DNA from 2 places in the Virgibacillus sp. L01 genome. Region 1 is predicted to be linked to the other one. Evidence: predicted binding sites of a transcription regulator. Region 1 holds the regulator's gene; the other holds the start of a gene.
The links. The regulator Rex, encoded in region 1, represses fermentation and respiration genes when NADH is low (regulators of the CRP and FNR family bind a similar motif). The targets are predictions, from matches to a motif close to TTGTGAAATATTTCACAA.

Region 2: ACTWQM_RS06265 (TIGR04053 family radical SAM/SPASM domain-containing protein) is a predicted target of Rex. The motif match lies at 2,719-2,736, and genes of this name have one in related genera.

The regions. Positions count from the first base shown of each region.
Region 1 is NZ_JBQQCP010000007.1:6,686-12,921, reverse strand. Features, by position in the region: gene ACTWQM_RS13455 (lysostaphin resistance A-like protein) at 232-945, shown strand; gene ACTWQM_RS13450 (YdiK family protein) at 953-1,147, shown strand; gene ACTWQM_RS13445 (MDR family MFS transporter) at 1,587-3,002, opposite strand; gene ACTWQM_RS13440 (redox-sensing transcriptional repressor Rex) at 3,049-3,678, opposite strand; gene moaC (cyclic pyranopterin monophosphate synthase MoaC) at 3,681-4,175, opposite strand; gene ACTWQM_RS13430 (ABC-F family ATP-binding cassette domain-containing protein) at 4,310-6,232, shown strand.
Region 2 is NZ_JBQQCP010000002.1:231,617-237,852, reverse strand. Features, by position in the region: gene ACTWQM_RS06280 (hypothetical protein) at 1-265, opposite strand, end outside; gene ACTWQM_RS06275 (undecaprenyl-diphosphate phosphatase) at 360-1,184, shown strand; gene ACTWQM_RS06270 (YrhK family protein) at 1,240-1,509, shown strand; gene ACTWQM_RS06265 (TIGR04053 family radical SAM/SPASM domain-containing protein) at 1,538-2,662, opposite strand; gene ACTWQM_RS06260 (DUF2249 domain-containing protein) at 2,803-3,042, opposite strand; gene ACTWQM_RS06255 (Crp/Fnr family transcriptional regulator) at 3,254-3,952, shown strand; gene ACTWQM_RS06250 (hypothetical protein) at 3,944-4,504, opposite strand; gene ACTWQM_RS06245 (DUF2249 domain-containing protein) at 4,681-4,881, shown strand; gene ACTWQM_RS06240 (DUF2249 domain-containing protein) at 4,878-5,093, shown strand; gene ACTWQM_RS06235 (hypothetical protein) at 5,265-6,236, shown strand, end outside.

The DNA of each region.
Region 1 (6,236 bases):
GATATTATGATAAAATATTTATAGAGTTTTTCTTTTAAGCAGTTAAGAAATTTTAATTATTCTCTTACTGCAGAATTGGAACTAAGGCTTGCACTCCTGAGCATAAGGGGTTCTAAGAAGTAAAGCATACCTCATAAGAACCCCCTTTAAGATAAGCCAACTTTTTTTAATAGAGATATTTACCAAAGCATACACTATATTAATTATGAATGCTAAAGGGGTCGTTATATTTTGACGAAACGTTATTGGTATGTGATTTTAACATATTTAATTATGCAATTTTCAGGATTACTGTTTGTACCAATCCTGCTTTTAACCTTACCAATAGGTCGGCAGGATGCAGTTATCTATTGGACAATATTCAGCTTTATTATTGCTCTTTTAATTGTTTTAAAATTAATGAAGCCAGATATGAAAATGTCGCAGTCCAGAAACAAAGCATCAATCGGAAGGGTTGTTCTGTGGTCATTTGCTGGTATTTTTATGGCCTATTTTGCCCAAGCCATCGCAGTAACAATTGAAACAAATGTATTTAATATCGAACAAGGTTCTCAAAATACAGAGATGATTATGGATATTACGCGGTCAGCACCGATATTTATGATTATTCCAGCAATCATTGCCCCTATATTGGAAGAACTTATTTTTCGAAAAATAATCTTCGGAGTATTATATAGTCGAACAAACTTTTTTATTGCGGCCTTACTTTCCGCGCTTATTTTCGGAATCATCCATGGTGAACCACAGCACCTTCTGATATATGCGTCGATGGGATTTGTTTTTGCTTTTCTATATGTAAAAACGGAACGAATTATTGTTCCTATTATTGTTCACATGGCATTAAACTCTATTTCTGTAATCGTACAATTTTCATTGGACCCTGAAGATATTGAAAAAATGCAGAAGCAACTTGAGCAAATGCAGATGATTTTAATTGGAGGCTAATACAGATATGAAAATCTCACCAAAAGCTATGTTTGTTATTTATTTCCTGCTGGGGATACTTTTTACATATATGGCAGTACAAAGTACAGGGGAGTCCGGATGGAGCTTTATAACGATTCTTCTCGCATTGTTTGCGACACTTGATTTCGGTGTCGGTATTCGAATGCTGGTCATCCATTTTAAGTTAAAGAAAAAAGATTAGAAAACTGAGCATTCGCCGGGCCCTTAGGTGAATAACCTTAGTTGTACTTATGCAGTGAAAAAGTACTTTTGTATGAAAGCACCTCTCTAGCTTGATTTTAGCGGAGAAAACAATTACATTTCGTGTTTCTGTTTTTATCAACTGAATTAACATTGAAAATAGCAATTTTATCCGACAAACAATCGAAGTGAATCCTTGTTCCGCTATTTAGCAGAAAAGCTGCTCTCGAAAGGGTGAGACGGATCCTCGTTCCGCTAAAAGCAGAAAATTAGACAAATTTGAGGTAGAAATGACAAATAGCGGAACGAGGATCCGAACCCAGGCTTAAAACGAGGATTTTCAAGGAAATAACGGAATGAGGATCCGCCTAACAGTCGAAGCGGGTCCTCATTCCGTTAAAAATGGGTTCGGGGCGAAAGGTTAAACTGAACCCCTTATGCTATGCGTTACTTCTTTTTAAGTTATTCAGTTCTTCGGTTCCCTTCATGACAAAAGAAACTGGAACCATTAAGAGAATGAATACACCGGCAATTATGAAGGCCTCGTTTAATGCTTGCAATGTAGCCTGTTGTGTTTCCATATCCTGCGTAAACAGTTGTGCACGCCGTACCTCATAATAAATTGAGAAAAAGACGATTCCGAACGATGAAAATATTTGTCGGATTACATTATTCATTGCTGATCCTTGTGCAACCTGATGGTCAGGTATCGTGTTCATTCCAGCTGTAGTTGCCGGCATATTACACATACCAAGTCCTGCACCACGGGCAGCGTTCAGGATCAGAATAAACCAAAATGATGTAGACAACGTATTAAATCCTAGAGCAAGTGTGAATCCTCCAAGAATAACAAGACCAATTGGAATCACGTACTTTGGGCCTTTTTTATCCAATATTCTTCCACCCAAAGTCATAAACACACCACTTAATAAGGCAGCAGGTAAAAATAATAAACCTGTCTGAATTTCTCCTAACTCATAAACTTCCTGAATTAATAGCGGCAACAGGAATATTCCTGAAAACAATCCAATTGATGCAGTAGCCGTTACAGCAATTGAAACGGTATATGTTGGTATTTTAAAAATTGATAAATCAAGCAGAGGTTGATCTTGTTTGTTCTCATACTTCACAAAAATAACGATTAGGATAAGTCCTGTGATAATTAATCCAATGCTTAATGGTGAGAGCAATAACTCCAAGGTCGATCCCCGCCCCAGTGCGTACAGTATTGAGCCGACCCCACTTGTGATTAACAGGAATCCAGGAAGGTCAAATTTAAGATCCTGATTCTTTTCGGTTGGTGCTAGGTACTTAGTCGAAAATATTACTCCTAAAACAGCAAATGGCAGATTAAACAGAAAAAGAAACTGCCATGCAAAAAACTCGATAACGACTCCGCCAACGGTTGGTCCAATTGCAGGTGCTACCATTGCTGCAACACCATAAATTCCAACTGCGAGACCTCGTTCATTTTTGGGAAATGCGTTAAAGATAAGTGCCATCGCTATTGGCATCATTAGGCCACCAGCAGTACCCTGAATTGCTCTTGAAATAATCATCATACCTAAATCAGACGAAAGCGCCCCTGTTATCGAGCCAATCATAAATATGATTAATCCTATTATGTAAATACGCTTTTTCCCGAAACGGTCACCCAAGTAACCTGTAAGTGGCATTGTCATTCCCATCGACACCATGAAAATCGTCAACAGCCAACTGACCGCTACAGCATCAACTTCAAAAAGTCGCATAAAGGTTGGCAACGTTGGATTTAGCATACTGTTATTTAAAATTACAGTAAACGTTCCAAACAATACTGACATTACTACAAGCCATTTAGAATCTATTCTTCGCATGCAAATTGCCTCCAGTAACAGAAGTTAATGTACCTGAATTTTAATTCTAATCCAATGGATAATGCTTTAAGAAGTAGATTAACGATTGTAATTCCACTGCTAAATCAATATGATGAACACGAATTTTTTCAGGAACCGTAATTCTTGCAGGAGTAAAATTAAGTATCCCGGAAACGCCATAATCAACAAGCCTGTTTGTAATGGTTTGTGCTTCATTCGCCGGTACAGTTAAAATTGCCACACTTACCCCTTTCATGTTCTCCTCCAGGTCTTCAATGTGGTATATCGGTACTCCCCCAATATCTGTTCCAATCTTTTCTGCATTGGTATCAAATGCCTTTACTATTTTTGTATTGTTATTCTTCATAAAATTATAGTGTAAAAAAGCAGTCCCGAGATTTCCCACACCAATAAGTGCGACTTCAGTAACCTCGTCCTGATCTAATGTCTTTCGGAAAAATCCAAGCAAATATTCGACATTATAGCCATACCCTTTTTTACCCAATGCACCAAAATAGGAAAAATCTCTTCTGATTGTAGCAGAGTCTACCTTTACTGCCTCACTCAGTTCTTTTGATGATACGCGTTTTTTCCCTTGGTGATTTAAGTTATTCAAAAACCTGTAATATAATGGCAGCCGCTTAGCCGTCGCCTGTGGAATTTGATTTTGCTCCATCATTACTCCCCCTGATCTTCACGATAGTAATCTCCTGATTTACCGCCTTTTTTCGACAATACATACGTTTGGCCAATTACCATCCCTTTATCAATTGCTTTACACATATCATATATCGTAAGTGCCGTAGCAGAAGCAGATGTTAATGCTTCCATTTCAACACCTGTACTTCCTTTGGTCTTGACGAATGCCTGTATCTGCAGGACATATGTATCATTATCAGTCTCCCAATCAAACGAAATATCAATTCCTTTTAATTGTAGGGGATGGCACATCGGTATCCAGTCAGATGTTTTTTTGGCAGCCATTATTCCGGCAACTTGGGCAACCGACAGCACGTCTCCCTTGTTTATCTTGTTAGTGGTTATCTTTTGATAAATTTCCTTGGTTACTTGAACACTCGAAATAGCAGTTGCTGTCCGTTCGGTTTCACTTTTTTCACTAATATCAACCATTTTCGCTCTGCCTTGTTCATTAAAGTGAGTAAAATCTGCCATCTTCTCAACTCCAAGCTAAGTCTTATTAAGACCCATTCTATCAGAAAAAATCATATACGTCGTGATTTATTTCACAATATGATTGCTCAGGTAATTCATTATACGATACACTTGTATAGGATGAGGTGAACGAAATGATTATTATGCAAATGAATGGTTTGTCCAAATCGTTTGGAGCAGACGAAATTCTATCAAATATAAAGATTGAAATTAAAGATAAAGATCGTATAGCAATTGTTGGCAGAAATGGTGCAGGCAAGTCAACATTATTAAAAATAATGGCTGGTGAACTTTCTCATGATGAAGGTGAACTATTTAAACCAAAAGACCTAACTACAGGCTATCTGTCGCAGCATACTGGACTTGAATCTGACAAGACCATCTGGAATGAAATGGTAGAAGTCTTTGAACACTTGCTTGTTAAGGAGCAAGAACTTCGCGGTCTGGAAAAAGAAATGGAACGAGCTGCAACGCTTTCTGATGCAAACTATGAACAGCTTCTGCTTGATTATGACAAAAAACAACAGGCGTTTGATGATGAAGGCGGATACCGGTATGAGGCAGATATCAAGGCAGTACTAACCGGCTTAAATTTTCATGATTTCGATTATCAAACACCAATAAATGAGCTTAGCGGGGGTCAGAAAACGCGCCTTGCTCTAGGAAAGTTATTGTTAAAAAAGCCAGCACTTTTAATTTTGGATGAACCAACAAACCATCTCGACATTGAAACACTGGCGTGGCTGGAAAACTATTTAGCCAACTATCCCGGTGCAGTAACCATCGTTTCGCACGATAGGTACTTTCTCGATAAAACTGTATCAATAGTTTATGAAGTTTCCCGTCACAAAACGAAGAAATACCATGGCAGCTACAGTAAATTTTTAGAACAAAAGGCGTTGGATTATGAGCAGGAACTAAAGGAATTCGAAAAGCAGCAAACTGAGATAAAAAAAACAGAAGAATTTATTCAAAAAAATATTGTACGTGCATCCACAACAAAACGAGCCCAAAGCAGACGTAAGCAACTGGCAAAAATAGAAAAGCTCGACAAACCAAAGGGAGACGAATCATCCGCATCCTTCTCATTTCAAATTAACCGAAGAAGTGGTAATGATGTATTAAAGATAGATAATTTATCCTTTCAATATGAGGAAAATCCTGTTTTTTCCAATGTAAAAATACATGTTAACAGAGGCGAACGAATTGCCCTGGTGGGTCCTAATGGAGTTGGGAAAACAACATTATTAAAAACAATCCTTGGAAATCTGCAGCCTGCAAGTGGATCGATTCATGTTGGTACAAATGTACAGATTGGCTATTATGATCAAGAACAGCAAACTTTATCATCATCTAAGACTGTTCTGGACGAGTTGTGGGATGATTATCCAGCTGTAGATGAAAAGGATATTCGTACTGTACTAGGTAACTTTTTATTTTCTGGTGATGATGTTTTGCAGTCTGTCTATTCACTAAGCGGGGGTGAAAAAGCGCGATTATCGCTAGCAAAACTGATGATGCAACAAGCAAACTTCCTTGTACTCGACGAGCCTACCAACCATTTGGATATTGATAGTAAAGAAGTGCTTGAAGCAGCATTGATGGAATTTCCAGGGACAATCATCTTTGTATCACACGACCGTTATTTCATCAATAAAATTACCGATCAGGTTGTTGAAATGCAACAAGATGGAGCTACTGTTTATTTAGGTGATTATGACTATTATATTGAGAAGAAACAGGAAGAAGCTGAAATTGAGAAGCTGCAGCAGACAACAGAAGTTGTGCATACACAGGATCAGCGGAAAAACAAATTTAAAGAGGAAAAAATGATTCGCAGTGAAGAGCGTAAACGACAGCGCCGTATTGATGAATTAGAGTCATTAATTGAAAACCTTGAGACTGAATTGGCCACGATTGAACAACAAATGACCGAACCGGAAGTATTTCAGGATCATGAAAAATCGTTAGAGCTGACGAAACAAACCAGTAAACTCAAACAGGAAATCGAGCAATTTATGGAAGAATGGACAGCATTACAAGAGGAAACCACATGACAGA
Region 2 (6,236 bases), on a different contig from region 1:
GTCCATAACCATATCCGTAACCAGGGTATCCGTAACCGTAACCAGGGTACCCGTACCCGAAACCAAATTGGCGCTGGTTCCCGTATGGATATGCATTTGCATGCTGCTCATCCCCTTGCCCTAAAGGAACAGCAACATATACATATTCATCATCAAGACCTGTTATGATGCCATCTACTTTGGCACCATCATTCATTTCAACCAGTACATAGGAATGCATATGATTCTTACATAAATCGTACATATGTTGGTAATTCTGATTCATATTTTCAACCTCCTCACCAACTAGACTATTCATTGGCCTATAGGTTGGTGACTCGTCTTGGTTGAAAATCCATTTAACATTTGGAGGGAATACAATGGAAGTAATAAATTCGCTTTGGGTATTAATAAAATATTTCTTTTTAGGCCTTGTACAAGGTTTTACGGAGCCAATCCCAATTTCATCTAGCGGTCATCTTGTTATTTTACGTGAGCTTTTTGGCGTTACCGCAGTAAAGGGACTTTCTTTTGAAATACTGGTAAACTTTGGCTCACTTCTTGCCGTACTTATTATTTACCGGAAAGATATCTATCGATTGGTTGAAAATGGAATCCGGTATATTACAACGAGAGATAACGCTGCAAAAAGTGATTTTCAATTTATCTTATTTCTCGTTATTGCAACGATTCCAACTGGTGTTCTTGGAATATTATTTGAGGATTATATTGAAAGTGAGTTAAGCAAAGTATCTGTAATCGGGTATACGTTGCTTATTACAGGTATCGCCTTATGGATCATTCGTAACTTACGCGGTAATAAGAATGATGGTGACATAACCATAAAGGACGCGATTATTGTTGGTTTAGCTCAAGCTGTTGCTCTCATTCCAGGAATCAGCCGGTCAGGTGCAACGATTGTCGCAGCAATGCTTGTTGGCATGAAATCAGAAACAGCTTTACGTTTTTCATTCCTGCTTTATATTCCAGTAAGTTTAGGAATCACGATTATGTCTGCCGGTGAAATCCTTGGAGATGGTAACATAAGCGTACTGGCGATACCTTATATCCTGGCATTTGCAGCATCACTTGTTGCCTCCTATTATTCATTACGCTGGTTTATGAATGTAATGGCACGCGGAAACCTAAAATATTTCGCGTTCTACTGCTTTATCGTAGGAATTCTTGTTATTCTTTTCCTATAATTAAGTTTCGTAAATCCCTCCATTTGGGTAATTTAACCCTGTGGAGGGATTTTTTATGGCATTTATTAATGATGAAAAAAATTTCCTGGATATCCATCTCGGAACCTATGAACTATCATTTAACAAAAAATATCGATTGATCAGTTTGTTGAATGACTTCACACTTGGACTTTGGTTCTTGATTGGAAGTGTGTTTTTTCTTTTTGAACCTTTAAAAACTGCAGGTGCCATTTTATTTATCATAGGAAGTGCTCAGTTGATCGCCCGGCCGATTATAAAAATAGTACATGCCTTTCAATTTCATCATAAAAGAAAAAACTTCTAGCCATACACCTGCTAGAAGTTTTTGAAGTCTAGTTAACTTGTTTCTTCTTTTTTCGCATTGTTTTTGGAATATAAACGCAATATGGCTCGCTCTCCATGTAATCACCGGTAATGTTATATGCCCTTGATCTTGACCCGCCACATACATGGCGGAACTCACATACCCCACATTTACCTTTATATTTATCGGGGCTACGCAGGTTTTGGAATACCTCTGACTCACGATAAATCGTTGCAAGTGGTGTCTCGCGCACATTTCCGGCTTTTATTGGTAACAAACCACTTGGAAGGACATCACCTGTATGGGAAATAAAGACAAATCCGTTCCCATCATTGACCCCTTTAGGTGCACGGCCAAGCCCGTCAATTTGACCTGTTTTGCCGCTCATTAGTGCGTCCTCATAGCGAATTGCATCATCATGATCTTCATTCTCACGCATTTTTCCTTGAATAACAACACGACGATAATGCTGTGCTGCGGTTGTTTTTATGTCGTATGGAACCCGTTTTGACAGTTTATATAGCCAGCGTAATACTTTCTCATGTTGAGCAGGTGAAATCATATCACTTTCTTTTCCACGACCAGTTGGCACAAGGAAAAATACACTCCAAAGCACACAGCCTAATCTCTCCACCATCTTAGCCATTTCATCCAGGTAGTCGACATTGTATCTTGAAATTACCGTATTTATCTGGAGGGGCATTTCCAGCTCGTGTAAGTAGTTTATCGCATTCATCGTTAAATCGAACGAACCTGACGTACCGCGGAAATGATCATGAACCTCTGCACAATGCCCATCAATCGAAAATGCCCATCTTGCGAGCCCAACGTTTTTCGCCTTCTCCATTGCTTCTTTCGTTACATTCGGTGTCGCGGATGGTGTCATCGAAACACGCACACCTTTTTTTACCGCATATTCAGCAATATCAAATACATCCGGACGCATCAATGGATCACCACCTGTAAAAACAAGCATCGGATTATTCATTTCATATATATCATCAATTAATTTTTTGCCTTCTTCAAACGTTAATTCTAACGGGTGCCGATGGTATTGTGCTTCTGCCCGGCAATGCAGACATTTCAATTCACAGGCACGTGTCAATTCCCAAATAACGATAAACGGGTTTTCATTATAGTCTTGTGAAAACATGTTACCCCTCCTAAAATGATTGCTGCATAAAGCTTATCTATTTTTTCTGCAATTGGATGTGATATTTTTCACTAATCTGCAACTGTCATAATATCGACAACATTAAAACCCTTGGAATAATCACCAAGGGCTCAATAAATTTATTGTTTACCGATTGCTACGCGCCATAATGATGGCCCTTCTTCTAGGTATTCCCAGGTAAATGTATCTTCACGTTCAATCATGAACTGATAATGAAGCGGCTTTGGATTATGATCATTTGAAAGTTCCATAAACTCTCCTGACTTTAGCTCATCAAACACTTCAAATATTTTCTGATGTCTAAACCTTGGCTCTATTTCCGGTGCTTGGATTTTCACTGCAAACTGTGTATCATTCATTTTATTTCCCCCCTTAAATTGGAATTTGTGATAACCTTTAACCAACTACATCATAACTGTAAATTTTACTCTAGGTTGTGAGTGAGAACACACCTTGTTATGATATTTATCACGCTCACATAAAGTTTTCACATTTCCTAATTATACATAGCCATATAACGTGTTAGAATGTAAGTGGGACTAATATAAGAGTTAGTTTGCAGAAAGGAGCATGACTGTGAATACTCAATCCATCCAGGAACTATTACAAAAAGTTCCATTATTTAAAGATCTAACAGACTTTGAAATGGAACCAATTGTTGACTTAGCCAAACACCGCATGTACCGTCATGGCACACATATTTTTATGCAAGGCGATCCATTGACAAATGTATACTTTATTCATCAGGGCAAAGTAAAGATTTATAAAACTGACTTTCATGGTAAAGAACAGATTGTAAACGTTCTGCAGCCTGGGGATATGTTTCCTCACCAAGGCTTTTTTAGACAAGACGATTGTCCAGCACACTCTGAAGTTCTGGAGGATGCCATCTTAATTTACATTCCTATTAAGACCTTCGAGAATTTTCTTATTACCCATCCGGAAATTTGTATCAAGCTTTTCCGTGTATTAGGTGACAAAATTATGGATTTACAAAATAGATTAGAAGAAAAAATTCTACATAACACATATGAACAAATTATTATGTTGCTTTTAAGACTTGCCAAAAATTATGGAAAAGAAACTAAGGATGAAATGATAAAAATAAATACCCATTTCACAAACCGCGAGCTTGCGAACATGATAGGCTCCAGTCGTGAGACCGTCAGCCGTACACTCACACAATTAAAGAAACAAAGCCTGATAACTACTGATAAATCAGGATCTTTCGTTCTAGATACTGATGCATTGGAAGAAGAATTATTTTAAGTAAAGGTCATCCCAAATTGAGGATGACCTCTTTTCGTCTGTTGAAAATTTACTCTTCTGGTGATTCGAGCACTTCTTCTGCTGATTATCGCTCTCCTTCTGCTGATTCACGCTCTCCTTCTGCTGATTCACGCTCTCCTTCTGGCGATTCATGCTCTCCTTCTGGCGATTCACGCCCTCCTTCTGCTGATTAACGCTCTCCTTCTGCTGATTATCGCTCTCCTTCTGCTGATTCACGCTCTCCTTCTGGCGATTCACGCCCTCCTTCTGCTGATTAACGCTCTCCTTCTGCTGATTCACCCTCTTCTTCTGCTGATTCACCCTCTTCTTCTGCTGATTCACGCTCTCCTTCTGGCGATTCACGCCCTCCTTCTGCTGATTCACGCTCTCCTTCTGCTGATTCACGCTCTTCTTCTGCTGATTCATGCTCTCCTTCTGGCGATTCACGCTCTCCTTCTGCTGATTCACGATCTTCTTCTGCTGATTCACGCCCTCCTTCTGCTGATTCACGCCCTCCTTCTGCTGATTCACGCCCTCCTTCTGCTGATTCACGCCCTCCTTTTGTCGATGCTCACACTCTTCTCGAATATTTTTTCATAACGTGATACAAGTCACTACTTTTTTAATTGAAAATCATTATCATGATAGTAGATTCAGAATAAAACATGAGGTGATTTCATGAAAACAGATGTAAAAGTTATTGAACTTGAATGCGCGAGGATTTGCGCATGAAGAAGGAACCTTTCGATAAAATCATGGGTGCTGTCAAAGAAGTAAACGATGGAGAATCTCTTATCCTGCATGCACCATTCAATCCTGTTCCACTGCACGCAATATTAAGACGTAAGGGATTTGACCAGGTGGTTGAAAAAGTAGAGTCAAAACATTGGAAAGTAACCTACACAAGAAAGGTGGCTGTCACAAAATGATTATTGATAATCGAGGCCTAGAACCACCTCAACCCATGATGCGTACGTTAAAGACACTGGATAAAATGGAAAACGGTGCATCATTTTCAATCATTAATGACCGCCGTCCATTATTTTTATATGAAGAACTGAATGGTCGCGGATACCAGCACGATACGGAAGAGCAAGATGATGGAAGCTTTAAAATTACAATCACGAAATCTGGTGAGTAGTATGATGCCTGGCGGAAGCCTGAATTCAGACACAAATATAAAATTGCCTCTAGCCTTTATCTTATATGCACTAGCGGCACTCGTTATTTCACAAACAATTTTATTTCTTAATAACGATATACTGGCAACGGGACAATTCAGAATTCCAGACATTTGGATGGGAGACACTTTTTGCTTTTAGGGTATGCGGTAATGATTGCAATGGGAGCGATGTATCAGCTCGTTCCTGTTGCATTCATAACACCAATCTGGAGTCAGACATTTGGCTTTATTCAGTTTCTGATAACTGCAATTGGTGTAACAGCATTTGCTTTATTACTTGGACTAATGCCTGAATACGCATTATACGGTGGGATAGTAGCCATTATAGGAATTATTATGTTTATCATTCAAATGGCTAAAACAATCTTTAAACAAAAGAAAAAGAACACCATGACACTATTTGTGATTGGTGCGATTACAAGCTTTTTCCTAACAATCGTTGCTGGCTTTTTACTAGCCTGGAATATCACGGTTGGTGGTATCGTCAGCCATGGGACGATTTTATCATCTCATATTGTCCTCGGAGTTTCCGGATGGTTCACATTATTAATCTTTGGATTTTCCTATAAGCTTGTTCCAATGTTCAGTTTGTCACATGGTTATTCGATGAAATGGGCAAAACCCGCATTCATCACATATATTACAGGCCTAATTAGCTTAATAAGTTCATTCTGGATGGAAAATACACTAGTACAATCAATCGGCTGGTTTTTACTTTTAGCAGGTTTTTTCTTTTTTGTTCTTGATATAAAAGAAATCTTAGCTAAACGGCTCAAGAAAAAGTTAGATAAGCCATTTTCATTTTCTGTTTTAGCTATTTTTAATGGACTGGGTGTCCATATGCTTGCCTTCACGTTCAGTGTTAGTGGTGTTCGTGAATCTGCTGTTTGGGGATGGCTGATATTTTTGTATGTTATGAGCTGGATCATTTTTAGTATTCTTGGCTATCTGTATAAAATCTTCCCTTTTCTGTGGTGGACTCATAAATACGCAGATAAGATTGGCAAAGAAAAGGTACCTACACTGAAAGAAATGATTAATGAAAAGCATGCCGTCATTCTATTCACATTATTTGTAATCAGTGTTGTTGGCCTTACCGGA